DNA from 2 places in the Streptomyces sp. NPDC001663 genome. Region 2 is predicted to be linked to the other one. Evidence: riboswitches for the same ligand, from Rfam matches in the RefSeq annotation. Region 2 holds a riboswitch; the other holds the start of a gene.
What was found. Region 2 has a riboswitch for S-adenosylmethionine ahead of thrC (threonine synthase). Riboswitches for the same ligand answer to the same signal wherever they lie in the genome.
Positions count from the first base shown of each region.

Region 1: linked by a shared signal. The riboswitch ahead of ACFY1L_RS01160 (amino acid ABC transporter permease) and the one ahead of thrC (threonine synthase) in region 2 are both predicted to bind S-adenosylmethionine.

Region 1 is NZ_JBIAUR010000001.1:239,916-247,206, reverse strand. It holds gene ACFY1L_RS01175 (hypothetical protein) at 1-586, opposite strand, end outside; gene ACFY1L_RS01170 (putative leader peptide) at 847-960, shown strand; gene ACFY1L_RS01165 (glutathione S-transferase C-terminal domain-containing protein) at 1,093-1,989, shown strand; SAM riboswitch class IV at 2,056-2,165, shown strand; gene ACFY1L_RS01160 (amino acid ABC transporter permease) at 2,508-3,488, shown strand; gene ACFY1L_RS01155 (amino acid ABC transporter ATP-binding protein) at 3,485-4,282, shown strand; gene ACFY1L_RS01150 (ABC transporter substrate-binding protein) at 4,376-5,401, shown strand; gene ACFY1L_RS01145 (GNAT family N-acetyltransferase) at 5,481-6,206, shown strand; gene ACFY1L_RS01140 (putative leader peptide) at 6,233-6,343, shown strand; gene ACFY1L_RS01135 (LLM class flavin-dependent oxidoreductase) at 6,420-7,291, shown strand, end outside.
Region 2 is NZ_JBIAUR010000007.1:154,743-162,033, reverse strand. It holds gene ACFY1L_RS23320 (NADH:flavin oxidoreductase) at 1-291, opposite strand, end outside; gene groL (chaperonin GroEL) at 516-2,138, opposite strand; gene ACFY1L_RS23310 (cold-shock protein) at 2,460-2,666, opposite strand; gene ACFY1L_RS23305 (ubiquitin-like small modifier protein 1) at 3,118-3,393, opposite strand; gene thrC (threonine synthase) at 3,484-4,773, opposite strand; SAM riboswitch class I at 4,792-4,947, opposite strand; gene ACFY1L_RS23295 (glucosyl-3-phosphoglycerate synthase) at 5,108-6,052, shown strand; gene ACFY1L_RS23290 (trehalose-6-phosphate synthase) at 6,139-7,291, shown strand, end outside.

The DNA of each region.
Region 1 (7,291 bases), on a different contig from region 2:
CGTCGACCGCGTCCCAGTCGGGGTGCTGGCTGTAGCCGGGGTCGGCCGGGGTGGCGTCGGGCTGCTTGACCAGTTTGACCACGGGGCCGGTTCCGCGGACGGGCTCGGAAGCGCCGTCCGTGGGGGCGGGGTCGGTGGTGTCGACCACCACCCGAAGCCTGTCGTACAGCGCGCGGTCGAGTGCCTTCAGCGTCAGGGCCTTCTCGGGTGCGTAGACGGCGCCGGGTTCGACGGTCTGGTCGAACTCGCAGACCGCGTACGACTTGCTGGGCGCCTCGTCGAAGGAACCGACCTCGTAGCGAAGGCAGTTGGAGGGCAGATCGGTGTGGCTCAGTCCGCGGGTGACGGAGTACGACAGGTAGACCTTGTCGACCGAGCCGTTGCCGCTGTTGGTGAAGGCGGCCGGCACGTCGAAGGTGCTGCCGGGCTTCACCCCGTCGATCGGCGCGATGTTGCTCAGAGTCAGCACGGCTCCGGTGTCGTCATCGGCGACGGCCGGCGCGGCGCCCAGCGCCAGCAAGGCGGCGGCACCGAGGGCGCCGGCGGTCTGTCGGAGCGGACGAAGGCCGGTAGAGCTCTGGGGCATGGGGGTCCTCTGAGGTGAAGCATCGGCGTCGGTCGGACGAACTGCGGGGGAACGCGAGTTCCTCAACAACAGACAGCCTCCGACCGCGAATGGTTGCACCGGGGAATCATGTGGCGGCTGGGGTCCGGGATGCCGGTGTCCGGACGGTTGGAGTGAGCCGGTGTCCGGCCCACTGTCCGCGATGCGGGACGGCCCTCTTGACGCCGCCTCCGCCTCGATCGACACTCCAGAGGGGAATCCTAGTGAATAGGTAGGGAAACATGAGGCGCCTGGAACCGGTCACCGTCCGAGTGAGCCGTTCGCCTCTCCTTCTCACCTCCCGCCGTCACATCGACCTGCAGCGCGTCTGCAGTGCGATCAGGCTCCAGGGCTGAGCCGCGCCCATCCCGCGCCGACGGCGTCCCCCTGGGGGAGTCGTCCCCACCTGCGCGCACAGGTGAGCCCTGCTCCCTCGCCCGACGTCGCTTCCGCCGCGCGTACGTCCGCGCCCGCTCCCGGGGAGAGTCATGACCGTCACACCGCTGGCCGCCCACGCGTCCGACCGGCCCGCGCCCGCCTTCCGCGGTCGCATCGGCAGGGACGCGCGCAGTGGCCACTACGCCGTACCCGGCCGCTACCGACTCCATCTGTCCACCGCGTGTCCCGACGGCCTGCGCATCGCCGTCACCCACAGCCTGCTGGGCCTGGACGCCGCCTGTCCGGCGACCTTCCTGCCCGCCGTCCCCGACTGTCCGGAGGGCGGCCACTCGGCCCTGCGGCCGCTGTACGAGGCGAGCGCCCACCGGTACTCCGGTCCGGCCGTCGCGCCGGTGCTCAGCGACGACTGGTCCGGACGCATCGTCAGCACGCACGCCCCGGACATCATGCGCGACCTCGCCCGCCGCTTCGGCGGCGACCGCCCCTCGCCGTACCCGTGCGGCGCGGAGTCGGAGATCGAGGCCGTGGAGCGGATGTGCGCGCAGGGCATCGAACAGGCCGCGCAGAGCGCCGGATCGGCCGGCGGCGAGCAGTCGGAGCGCGCGGCGGCGCTTGAGACACTGCTCGAGACGCTGGGCGCGCTGGAGCGGTGGCTGGTCGGCCGCACATACATGATCCGCGACGAAGTCACCGCCGCGGACGTTGAGTTGTGGGTCGCACTGGTCCAACTCGACACCGTCCACCGCAACCACCTGGACGCCGGCGCGGTGCAGCGCATCGCCGACCATCCGGTGCTGTGGGCCTACGCCCGCCGACTGGCCGCCCACCCGGCCTTCGGCAGGCATCTCGACCTGGACGGCATCGCCCGGCGCCACCACGACCGTTGTCAGGGCCTGGAGGCCGCCGGCGCCGCTGTCCAGATCCTGGACTGGGCGGCCCATGTCTCCGACGGAAACGGGACCGGACCGCAGGTCAACAGGCCCTGAGTCGTTCCACACAGTGGACCGGCGTTGACATCCGTTCGGCCAGTTGTCTTAATTACGGCTCAGAACGGTCATGAGCGTCAGCGACAAGCCCTGGCTAGCTGACCGGCAACCCTCGCTCCGCGGTGGGGTGCCCCAGGTGACGACCGGACCGGATGACGTTTCGGTAAGCGCGAGGCCCACGGGCCAGAACAGTGACGGTGACACCATGTACGCAGCTCCCAGGACGGCCGCACGCCGCCCTCAGGGCTGCGTACAGCCGTACGCGAACCTGCTGAACCTGTTCGCCGCCAACCGTGCCGTCGATCTGCTCCGCGTGAACAGCGCACTGTGTACCGCACCGGGCTGTGCCCGTTGCCGGGGCTGACACCTCTCCTCAGCCTCCGCACCCCGACGAACACCCGCCCGCACGGCGTGTCGTCGTCCGCCCAGCCCCCGGTCCCGTGCATTCCAGTGCGCTGCGTCCTGTCGTGGCGTGCGGTCTTCGCGGTCCGGGGTGACCGACTCAGCCGGAGCCCACCATGAGTGAACCCCCAGGCGTCACCGTCACCGCCCCCGAGGCGCCGCCCGCCGACGCCCCGTCAAAACCCCTCGCCGCACAGCGAGTTCTGCCGCTGCGCAGGCCGGGGCGCTGGATCGCCACCGCCGTCGTGCTGGTCCTCGTGGCCCAGTTCGTGCACGGCCTGACGACCAACCCCTTCTACCAGTGGGACCGCTTCGGGTACTGGTTCCTGCGGCCGAACATCGTCGACGGCCTGCTGATCACCCTCGAAGTGACGGCCTACAGCGCCGTGTTGGGCCTCCTCGGCGGCATCGTCCTCGCCCTGGCCCGGCTGTCGAAGAGCCCGGTGCTGCGTGCCGTCAGCTGGACGTACATCTGGGCGCTGCGCTCCATCCCGCTGATCGTGGTGCTGCTCTTCCTCTACAACTTCAGTGCCCTGTACAAGACGTTGAGCGTCGGCGTCCCCTTCGGGCCGGCCTTCTTCTCCTTCGACGAGTCGAAGCTCGCCACCGACATGGTCATCGCCGTCATCGGCCTCAGCCTCAACGAGGCTGCCTACGCCGCCGAAGTCGTCCGCGGCGGCATCCTCTCCGTCGACCAGGGGCAGCACGAGGCCGCATCGGCGCTCGGCCTGCCGAGGAGCTACCAGTTCACGAAGATCGTCTTCCCGCAGGCGCTGAGGTCGATCACCCCGAACTACGTCAACCAGCTGATCGGCCTGATCAAGAGCACCTCACTGGTGTTCTACGTCTCGCTGCTCGACCTCTTCGGCACCGCGCAGTCCATGGGCGCCACCTACCCCGGCGACATCGTGCCGCTGCTGCTGGTCGCCACCGTCTGGTACCTGATCCTGACGAGCGTCGTCTCCGTCATCCAGTTCTACGTCGAGCGGTACTTCGCCCGGGGCGCCACCCGCACCCTCCCGCCGACGCCGTTGCAGAAGCTCCGCACCGGTCTCACCGACCTGCGAGCCCGCATCCGCCGGGAGGCCGCCGTATGACCGCGAAGACCCTCGAGCCCCTGGCGGATGTCGAGGCGGCCACCGTCGAGGTGCACGACGTGCATAAGTGGTACGGCGCCCACCGGGTGCTGAACGGCGTCGACCTGACGGTGCGGCCGGGCGAGGTGACCGTGATCCTCGGCCCGTCCGGCTCCGGCAAGTCCACCCTGCTGCGGGTCATCAACCACCTGGAGAAGCCGGAGATCGGCCACGTCAGCATCAACGGCGAGCTGATCGGTGTGAAGCGGCACGGCGAGCGGCTGAAGGAGCTGAGCGAGCGGGCCATCCTGACCCAGCGCGGCCGGATCGGTTTCGTCTTCCAGAACTTCAACCTCTTCCCGCACCTGACGGTCCTGGACAACGTGGCCGCCGCCCCGGTCGCCACCGGGAGGCTCGGCAAGCCCGAAGCCCAGGAACTCGCCCGCGGGCTGCTCGGCCGGGTCGGGCTCGCCGACAAGACCGGCGCCTACCCGCGGCAGCTCTCCGGCGGCCAGCAGCAGCGCGTGGCCATCGCCCGCGCCCTCGCCCTGCGCCCCGGTGTCATCCTCTTCGACGAGCCGACCTCCGCCCTCGACCCCGAACTCGTCGGTGAAGTCCTCGCCGTCATCAAGGACTTGGCGACCAGCGGCACCACCCTCGTCATCGTCACCCACGAGATCGGCTTCGCCCGCGAGATCGCCGACCGGGTCGTCTTCATCGACGGCGGAAGGATTGTCGAGCAGGGCCCGCCCTCCGAGGTCCTCGACAAGCCACAGCACGAGCGGACCAGGGACTTCCTGAGCAAGGTCCTCTGACCCGCCGCACCCCCGTCGCGACCCCACGGCGCGCCCACGACCTCCCCCCACGCCACCGCCCGCATCACCCTCTCCCAGCGACAAGGAACGGCCATGTCTACCCACTTCACCCGACGCAGCCTGATACGCGGCATCACCGCGGCGACCGCCGTCGCCACCCTCGCCACCGGGCTCGCCGCCTGCGGTGGTGACAGCGACGCCGCCACCAGCACCGACGCCGCCGCCTCCGGGAGCGTGACCGTCGGACAGCTCTCGAACGGTGCCGCCAAGGAGACCACCCTCAAGGTCGCCGAAGTGAAGTCGATCAGTGCCGAACTGCCCAAGTCCGTGAAGAGCAGCGGCAAGCTGGTGATCGGCATCGGCGCCCTGCCCTCCGGTTTCGCACCGCTGGCCTACGTCGGCAGCGACCAGAAGTCCCTGACCGGCGCCGAGCCCGACTTCGGCCGCCTGGTCGCCGCCGTTCTCGGCCTGAAGCCCGAGCTGAAGAACTTCACCTGGGAGAACCTCTTCGTCGGCATCGACAGCGGCAAGGTGAACGTGGCCTTCTCGAACGTCACCGACACCGAGGAGCGCAAGAAGAAGTACGAGTTCGCCTCCTACCGCAAGGACAACCTCGGCTTCGAGGTGCTCAAGTCCAGCAAGTGGAACTTCGACGGCAATTACGAGAGCCTCGCCGGCAAGACCGTCTCCGTGGGCGCCGGCACCAACCAGGAGAAGATCCTCCTGGAGTGGAAGAAGAAGCTCGAGAGCGAGGGCAAGAAGCTCACCGTCAAGTACTACCCGGACCGCAACGGCACCTACCTGGCACTCAACAGCGGCAAGATCGACGCCTTCTTCGGCCCCAACCCCGGTATCGCGTACCACATCACCCAGTCCGCGAACACGCCCAACCCGACGCGCAACGCGGGCACTTACTCGGGCGCCGGCGCCTCGCTGCAGGGCCTTATCGCGGCCACCGCCAAGAAGGACAGCGGTCTGGCCAAGCCGGTCGCCGACGCGATCAACTACCTGATCAAGAACGGCCAGTACGCGAAGTGGCTGAAGGCCTGGAACCTCGCCAACGAGTCCGTGGCCAAGTCCGAGGTCAACCCGCCCGGGCTGCCGCTCGACAACTCCTGACAGCCCTCTGCCGGGGACCCCGCCGCCGCCTCACGGCGGGGTCCCCACCTCGTGCCACCAGCACCGGAGCCGCCTCCCGATGTCCACCGTCAGCATCGAAGCCACCTCCTCCCACATCCTGGACAACCCCGCCTGGGCCGCCCTCACCGGCCCGCACGCCCACTTCGCCGAACGTGTCGGCCGCGCCGTCCGTTACCCGGCCGACGTGGCGCCCTTCTACGCGGTCTCCGACCTCGACGACCCGCGCGCGTGGGACGACCTGGCCACCCTCGTCGGCCCCGGCGGCACCGCATCCGTGCGCGGCGTGACCCGGGCCCCGGCCGGCTGGGAGGTCCTCCGCACCGGCCAGGGCGTCCAGCTCGTCGACACCGGTCTGCACGCGGAGCCCGACCCCGAGGCCGTACGGCTCGGCCCCGACGACGTACCCGAGATCCTCGATCTCGTCGCCCGCACCGAACCGGGCCCCTACCTGCCCCGCACCGTCGAGATGGGCACCTACCTCGGCCTCCGCCACCACGGCCGCCTGATCGCCCTGGCCGGCGAACGCCTCCACCCGCCCGGCTGGACCGAGATCAGCGCGGTGTGCACCGACCCGGATCACCGGGGCCGGGGCCTGGCCACCCGGCTGGTCCGAGCGGTCGCGGCCGGCATCAAGGAGCGCGGCGAACGCCCTTTCCTGCACGCCAGGGCCACCAACGCGAACGCGATCCGGCTGTACGAGTCGATCGGCTTCACCCTGCGCCGCCGTACGGTCTTCTCGCTCGTACGGCCAACCGGAGCCGCCGTCCTGGAAGAAACGGCATAGCCGTGCCGTTGTCCTTGTCGAAGGCGATGTATCGAGCGGAGGTCGGACACATGACACGTGTACTCCGTGCCGTCCGCCTCCACACCCGGCCCCACATCGACCTCCAGCGCGTGGCCGGCGCCCTCTGTTGCTCCTGACCCCGTTTCCTCAGCCGCCGTCAGCCCCACTTCCGCGGGCCGGTGATCTCGTACGGACCTCCAGGAAGGCACCCACGTGTCCTCAACTCCCGCTTCCCATCTGCACCTTGCCGTCGCCCTCGACGGCACCGGCTGGCACCCCGCCTCCTGGCGCGAGCAGGTCGCCCGCCCCCGGGACCTGTTCACCGCCGGATACTGGGCCGACCAGGTCGCCGAGGCCGAGCGTGGGCTGCTCGACTTCGTCACTCTCGAGGACGGGCTCGGCCTGCAGTCCTCGCACTACGGCGAGTTGGACGGCCGTACCGACCAGGTCCGCGGCCGCCTGGACGCCGTACTGATCGCATCCCGCATCGCACCCCTGACCCGGCACATAGGTCTCGTGCCGACCGTGATCACCACCCACACGGAGCCGTTCCACATCTCCAAGGCGATCGCCACCCTCGACTACGTGAGCACCGGCCGCGCGGGCCTGCGGGTGCAGATCTCCGCCCGCCCGCACGAGGCAGACCACTTCGGCCGCCGCACCTTCCCGCCGATCAGCATCGAGGAACTCCAGAGCCCCGCCGGGCAGGAACGGCTCACCGAGCACTTCGACGAGGTCGCCGACTACGTCGAGGTCCTGCGTCGGCTCTGGGACAGCTGGGAGGACGACGCCGAGATCCGGGACGTCGCCACCGGCCGCTTCATCGACCGCGACAAGCTGCACTACATCGACTTCGAGGGCCGGCACTTCAGCGTCAAGGGCCCCTCCATCACCCCGCGCCCGCCGCAGGGCCAGCCCCTCGTCACCTCCCTCGCCCACCAGACCGTCCCGTACCGGCTGGTGGCCCGCCAGGCCGACGTCGGCTACGTCACCCCGCACGACACGGAGCAGGCGCGCGCGATCGTCACCGAGATCCGCGCCGAGCAGGAGACGGCCGGGCGAGCGGGTGAACTCCTGCACGTCTT
Region 2 (7,291 bases):
GGCGACCTTGGCCCAGCCCGCGAGCTGCTCCTCACCGTGGAAGCGCGGTACGCGGTCGCTGTTGCCGGCCGAGTCGTGGCCGACGTACGTCCCCTCGGTGACGATCAGCCCCACACCGGCGGCCGCACGGCGCGCGTAGTAGGAGCGGACGTCCTCGCCGGGGATGCCGCCCGGGGAGAACATCCGGGTCATCGGCGCCATCACGATCCGGTTCGGGACGGTGAGACCGCCGAGCGAGATCGGACGGGACAGGATCTGGGCCGCTCGGGAGGCGGGCGTGGTGACGGTCACCTGGGGGACTCCTCGTGAAGGCAGTGTTAACCGGTCGGTATGTGCACACGCATTGTTGCACCCCCTTAAGCAACCACCTATGTGCTGCCCCACATTCCGGTCCACGCGAAGTCCCTATGTGATCCAGAACACGCCCGAGGGCGGCACTCCCTGTCGGAACAGGGAGTGCCGCCCTCGGTCTCGTACGAATGCGTACGGCGATGGACTCGCGATCCTCGGGAGGATCAGAAGTCCATGTCACCGCCCGGCATACCGCCACCGGCGGGCGCGGCGGCCTTCTCCGGCTTGTCGGCGATGACGGCCTCGGTGGTGAGGAAGAGCGCGGCGATGGAGGCGGCGTTCTGCAGGGCAGAGCGGGTCACCTTCGCCGGGTCGATGATGCCTTCCTTGACCAGGTCGACGTACTCGCCGGTCGCGGCGTTCAGGCCGTGGCCCGGGGTCAGGTTGCGGACCTTCTCCACCACGACGCCGCCCTCGAGGCCGGCGTTGACGGCGATCTGCTTCAGCGGGGCCTCGAGCGCGAGCTTCACGGCGTTGGCGCCGGTCGCCTCGTCACCCTCCAGGTCCAGCTTCTCGAAGACGGAGGTCGCCTGGATGAGCGCCACGCCACCACCGGCGACGATGCCCTCCTCGACGGCCGCCTTCGCGTTGCGCACGGCGTCCTCGATGCGGTGCTTGCGCTCCTTGAGCTCCACCTCGGTGGCGGCACCGGCCTTGATGACCGCGACACCGCCGGCGAGCTTCGCCAGGCGCTCCTGCAGCTTCTCGCGGTCGTAGTCCGAGTCGCTGTTCTCGATCTCGGCACGGATCTGGTTCACGCGACCCGCGACCTGGTCCGAGGAACCGGAGCCGTCGACGATGGTGGTCTCGTCCTTGGTGATGACGACCTTGCGGGCCTTGCCCAGGAGGTCCAGGGAGGTGTTCTCGAGCTTGAGACCGACCTCCTCGGAGATGACCTCGCCGCCGGTGAGGATGGCGATGTCGTTGAGCATGGCCTTGCGGCGGTCGCCGAAGCCCGGGGCCTTGACGGCGACGGACTTGAAGGTGCCGCGGATCTTGTTGACGACCAGGGTCGACAGGGCCTCGCCCTCGACGTCCTCGGCGATGATCAGCAGCGGCTTGCCCGACTGCATGACCTTCTCCAGGAGCGGGAGCAGGTCCTTGACCGAGGAGATCTTGGAGTTGGCGATCAGGATGTACGGGTCGTCGAGGACGGCCTCCATACGCTCCATGTCGGTGGCGAAGTACGCCGAGATGTAGCCCTTGTCGAAGCGCATACCCTCGGTGAGCTCCAGCTCCAGACCGAAGGTCTGGGACTCCTCGACGGTGATGACGCCTTCCTTGCCGACCTTGTCCATGGCCTCGGCGATGAGCTCGCCGATCTGGGTGTCGGCGGCGGAGATGGAGGCCGTCGAAGCGATCTGCTCCTTGGTCTCGACATCCTTCGCCTGCTCGAGCAGGGCACCGGAGACGGCCTCGACGGCCTTCTCGATACCGCGCTTCAGGGCCATCGGGTTGGCGCCGGCGGCTACGTTGCGCAGACCCTCCTTGACCAGGGCCTGGGCGAGAACGGTCGCGGTGGTCGTACCGTCACCGGCGACGTCGTCCGTCTTCTTGGCGACTTCCTTGACCAGCTCGGCGCCGATCTTCTCGTACGGGTCCTCGAGCTCGATCTCCTTGGCGATGGAGACACCATCGTTGGTGATCGTGGGGGCGCCCCACTTCTTCTCGAGGACGACGTTGCGGCCCTTGGGGCCGAGCGTCACCTTCACGGCGTCCGCGAGCTGGTTCATGCCGCGCTCGAGGCCGCGCCGCGCCTCCTCGTCGAACGCGATGATCTTGGCCATGTGAAGTGGTCCCTCCAGGACTGGGGGTGATTCCTTCGGACCGCGCCCGCGCCCGCGACGGACGGCTCGCACACCTCGTGGTTCCTTGCCCCACCCGGCCTGCGGGCCTCACCGACCCGGTCCTTCTTTGTCACTCTCACCTTCAGAGTGCTAACGCCAATGATTAGCACTCGCCCCCTTCGAGTGCAAGCGCCTCTCACGGTCCGAGCCCACCCCCGGACCCCCGTCCCACGGCCCGTCCCCGGACATGCCGAGGGGCCCGCACCTGCTGGTGCGGACCCCTCGAAGAAGAACGTCGCTGCAGTTAACCCGGCGCGTGCTTCAGCTGGTCGCCAGACGGACCATGTCCGCCTGCGGCCCCTTCTGGCCCTGCGAGATCTCGAAATCGACCCGCTGACCCTCTTCCAGGGTGCGGTAGCCGTCCATCTGAATCGCGCTGTAGTGGACGAAAACATCCGCACCACCGTCGACCGCGATGAAGCCGTACCCCTTCTCCGCGTTGAACCACTTGACGGTGCCCTGAGCCATGCCTAACTCCCCTATTACTGGCCCTTGCACAGATCCACACTTCGCGGATCCGGGTCAGACCTCACCCCCCACGGTTGGGGGCGTGCGCCGGAACGCGTCGACCGCGGCTGAATGTATCTGCCCAACTGCCGTCTGCAACAGGTCAATCGGACGAGAATTCCGGGCAAGACCGGTCGGGAATTTACGGAGAATTCGCCTGAATTCAGGGCAAGTCGGGCCCCATAAAAGGAGCATAAGACGCAAAAGACCTGCACACTTTGGCTGCTTCTCGTCGCATCCGGAGCCACTACTCATATGCATCCGGCATGCAGAAAGCAGCAGGTTCCCCAACTGTACCGTGCTCAACCATGCAGAATTGCCCCCTCCGCTTCTCTCACGGAGGGGGCAATTCGGTGAACTCTTGGTAACCGGCGTTACCGACGGTAATAATCGGGTCGGCCGGTACGCTCCGTCAGCCTCCGGCGACGGCCGGGATGATCGAGACGCCCGCACCGTCCGGAGTCGCCGTCTCCAGCCCCTGCTCGAACCGCACGTCGTCGTCGTTCACGTACACATTGACGAAGCGGCGCAGCTTGCCCTGGTCGTCGAGGACGCGGGCGGCGATACCCGTGTGGTTCTTCTCCAGATCGGCGATGACCTCGCCGAGGGTCGCACCTTCGGCGGCGACCTCGGCCTGCCCGCCGGTGTAGGTGCGCAGGATGGTAGGGATGCGGACGTTGACGCTCATGCTTATGACCTCCGGTCGGGTAGCGCCCCTTCAGGGGCGCGGGGAACTGCGCGACAAGCCCCCACAGTCCCGCAGACGAACAACTACCTCTTAGCCGAGCCCGGCCTCACGGAACGACTCAAGGTTGGGGCGAATCGTCGCCGTAAGACCCGTACCCGCCACCGCATCCAGCGTCTTGAGCCCGTCACCGGTGTTGAGCACGACCGTGGTGAGGCTCGGGTCCAGCAGACCGTTCTCGATCAGCTTCTTCGCCACACCAACGGTCACCCCACCGGCGGTCTCCGCGAAGATGCCCTCCGTGCGGGCCAGCAGCTTGATGGCGTCCACCACCTGCTCGTCGTTCACGTCCTCCACCGCTCCCCCGGTGCGACGCGCGATGTCGAGCACGTAGGGACCGTCCGCCGGGTTCCCGATCGCCAGCGACTTGGCGATCGTGTTCGGCTTCTGCGGCCGTACGACGTCAAGGCCCGCCTTGTACGCGACCGACACCGGCGAGCAGCCCTCCGCCTGTGCGCCGAAGATCTTGTACGGCTTGTCCTCGACGAGCCCGAGCTTGATCAGCTCCTGCAGCCCCTTGTCGATCTTCGTGAGCTGCGAGCCGGAGGCGATGGGCACCACGAGCTGGTCGGGGAGCTGCCAGCCGAGTTGCTCGCAGATCTCGTACGCCAGGGTCTTGGAGCCCTCGGCGTAGTACGGCCGCAGGTTGACGTTGACGAAGCCCCAGCCCTCGCCGGCCGGGTCGCCGATCAGCTCGGAGCAGAAGCGGTTCACGTCGTCGTAGTTGCCCTCGATGCCGACGAGCTCGCCGCCGTAGACCGCGGCCATGACGACCTTGCCCTGCTCGAGGTCGTGCGGGATGAACACGCAGGAGCGGAAGCCGGCGCGGGCCGCCGCGGCGCCCACCGCACCGGCCAGGTTGCCGGTGGAGGAGCAGGAGAGAGTGGTGAAGCCGAAGGCCCGCGCGGCCTCCAGCGCCTGGGCGACGACACGGTCCTTGAAGGAGTGCGTCGGGTTACCGGAGTCGTCCTTCACATACAAACCGCCGGTGACACCGAGCTCGCGCGCCAGGTTGTCGGCCTTGACCAGCTTGGTCCAGCCGGGGTTGATGTTCGGCTTGTCGGCCACGTCCGCCGGGACGGGCAGCAGCGGCGCGTAACGCCAGATGTTCGCGGGTCCCGCCTCGATCTGCTTGCGGAGCTCCTCGGTGTCGTAGGCCGAGAAGTCGTACGCGATCTCGAGCGGGCCGAAACACTCCTCGCAGGCGAAGACCGGTCCGAGGGGTACCCGGTGACCGCATTCGCGGCAGGAGAGCGCCGCGGCGGGACCCAGGTCTACGGTCGTCGTGGAGTCGGTGGTGCTTGCAACAGTCTGCGCAGCCATGTGAGGCGAGGCCCTTTCTCCTCATCTTCCTCACGACGCATCTCGCCGTGAGACGGATTTGGCACCTTCCCTAGCCGGGAGCCTCGCGGAATGATCAACGTTGATCTACGAGAGCCGGCTGGAGGGTTGCCGGGGCTTCATCGGGCCGTTTCCCTCTGCCCCTCTGGATGAGCGGTATTCGGTTGTAAACACGGGGCGACCCCCGACATGCGATGGTCACCAGCGTTGTTCAAGACTGTAACCGAAGGCCAGGACAGTTGAGATAGCCGTCCGAACCGCGAGATGGATCACAGATGATCCCCTCTCGCCGAGAGAACGCAGAGGAGCCGCCTACGTGCTGGAAGAAGTCGAGCGCTGGCTGAGCACCCGCTCCTGGTCCCTGACCGATCGCCCGCTGCACAAGATCCTGGCCGCAAAGCAGCGCACGGGCCAGTCGGTCAGTGTCGTGCTGCCCGCGCTCAACGAGGAGGAGACGGTCGGCGACATCGTCGCGATCATCCGTCACGACCTCATGCAGCAGGTCCCGCTGGTCGACGAGATCGTCGTCGTCGACTCCGGATCCACCGACCGTACGTCCGAGGTCGCCGCGGCGGCCGGGGCCAGGGTCGTCCACCGCGACGACATCCTGCCCCGCATCCCGACCGTCCCCGGCAAGGGCGAGGTCCTGTGGCGCTCCCTGCTCGTCACGAGCGGGGACATCGTCTGCTTCATCGACGCCGACCTGAAGGAATTCTCGTCGGACTTCGTGTCCGGGATCGTGGGCCCGCTGCTCACCGACCCCGGGGTCGATCTGGTCAAGGGCATGTACGACCGCCCGCTGGCCGGCGCCGCGGGCCAGGGTGGCCGGGTCACCGAGCTCATGGCGCGCCCGCTGCTGAACATGCACTGGCCGCAGCTGGCCGGCTTCGTGCAGCCGCTCGGCGGCGAGTACGCGGCCCGGCGCAGCCTGCTGGAGCAGCTGCCGTTCCCGGTCGGGTACGGCGTGGAGCTCGGCATGCTGATCGACGCGCTGCACCTGGTGGGCCTGGACGCCCTCGCCCAGGTCGACGTCGGTGTGCGCAAGCACCGTCATCAGGACGGGCAGGCGCTCGGCCGGATGGCGGCGGCGATCTACCGTACGGCCCAGCTCCGGCTGGCCCGCGGACACCTCATCCGCCCCTCCCTCACCCAGTTCGAACGGGGCGAGGACGGATTCGAGCCGCGCACCTACTCGGTGGACACGGAGGAGCGGCCGCCGATGGCGGAGATCGCGGAGTACGCCTCTCGGAAGGTCGCCTGACGGCGCACGTTACGTGCCGTATACGGTGCATCCGCCGAGGGCGACCGTACGTTTGAGCGTTTCCGGGCCGGGCTAGGTTGAGGCGTATGGCTTCCACGCACGGCGCTGCTCATCAGGTCCTGGTCGCGTCCAATCGCGGCCCGGTCTCGTACGAAGTGCAGGAGAACGGCTCGCTGGCCGCCAAGCGCGGCGGCGGCGGGCTGGTCTCCGGTCTGTCCGCGATCGGGCCCGACGCGGGCGCCCTGTGGGTGTGCTCGGCGCTGTCCGACGGCGACCGCGAGGCCGTGCGGCGCGGGGTGGGCGAGGACGGTGTGCGGATGCTGGACGTCCCTGCCGACGTGCACGCGGACGCGTACAACGGCATCGCGAACTCGGTCCTCTGGTTCGTCCACCACATGCTGTACCAGACGCCGCTGGAGCCGGTCTTCGACGCGGAGTTCCGGCGCCAGTGGGCGTCGTACGAGACCTACAACCAGGCCTTCGCCGAGGCGCTGGCGGAGGAGGCGGCCGAGGGTGCCGCGGTCCTCGTACAGGACTACCACCTGTGTCTGGTTCCGGGGATGCTGCGGGAGCTGCGGCCGGATCTGAAGATCGGGCACTTCTCACACACGCCGTGGGCGCCGCCGGAGTACTTCGCGATGCTGCCGGACGACATCCGGGTGCGGCTGATGGAAGGCATGCTCGGGGCCGACCGGGTGGCCTTTCTGACCTGGCCGTGGGCGACGGCGTTCCAGAAGTGCGCGGAGCAGGTGGACCCCGACCGCTGGATCGGCGCGTGGCCCACCGGCGCCCCCAGGTCGATCGAGCACCTGCGGGACGAGCGGATCGACTGCAGGACGTACATCGGCGTCCACGGCCTCGGCGCCGACGCCGAGTTCCTGCAGGCCCGTTCGCACGAGGCGGACGTCGAGGAGCGCATGGCGGCACTGCGCGAGGAGATCGGCGCGGGACGGAAGACCGTCGTCCGGGTCGACCGGACCGAGCTGTCGAAGAACATCGTGCGCGGTCTGCTGGCGTACCGGCAGCTCCTCGACGACCACCCCGAGTGGCGCGAGCGCGTCGTGCACGTCGCCTTCGCCTACCCCTCCCGCCAGGACCTCGCCGTCTACCGGGACTACACGGCCGAGGTGCAGCGACTGGCGCAGGAGATCAACTCCCAGTACGGGACGCCGGGTTGGACCCCGGTGGTGCTGCACGTCAAGGACGACTTCGCGCGGTCCCTGGCCGCGTACCGGCTCG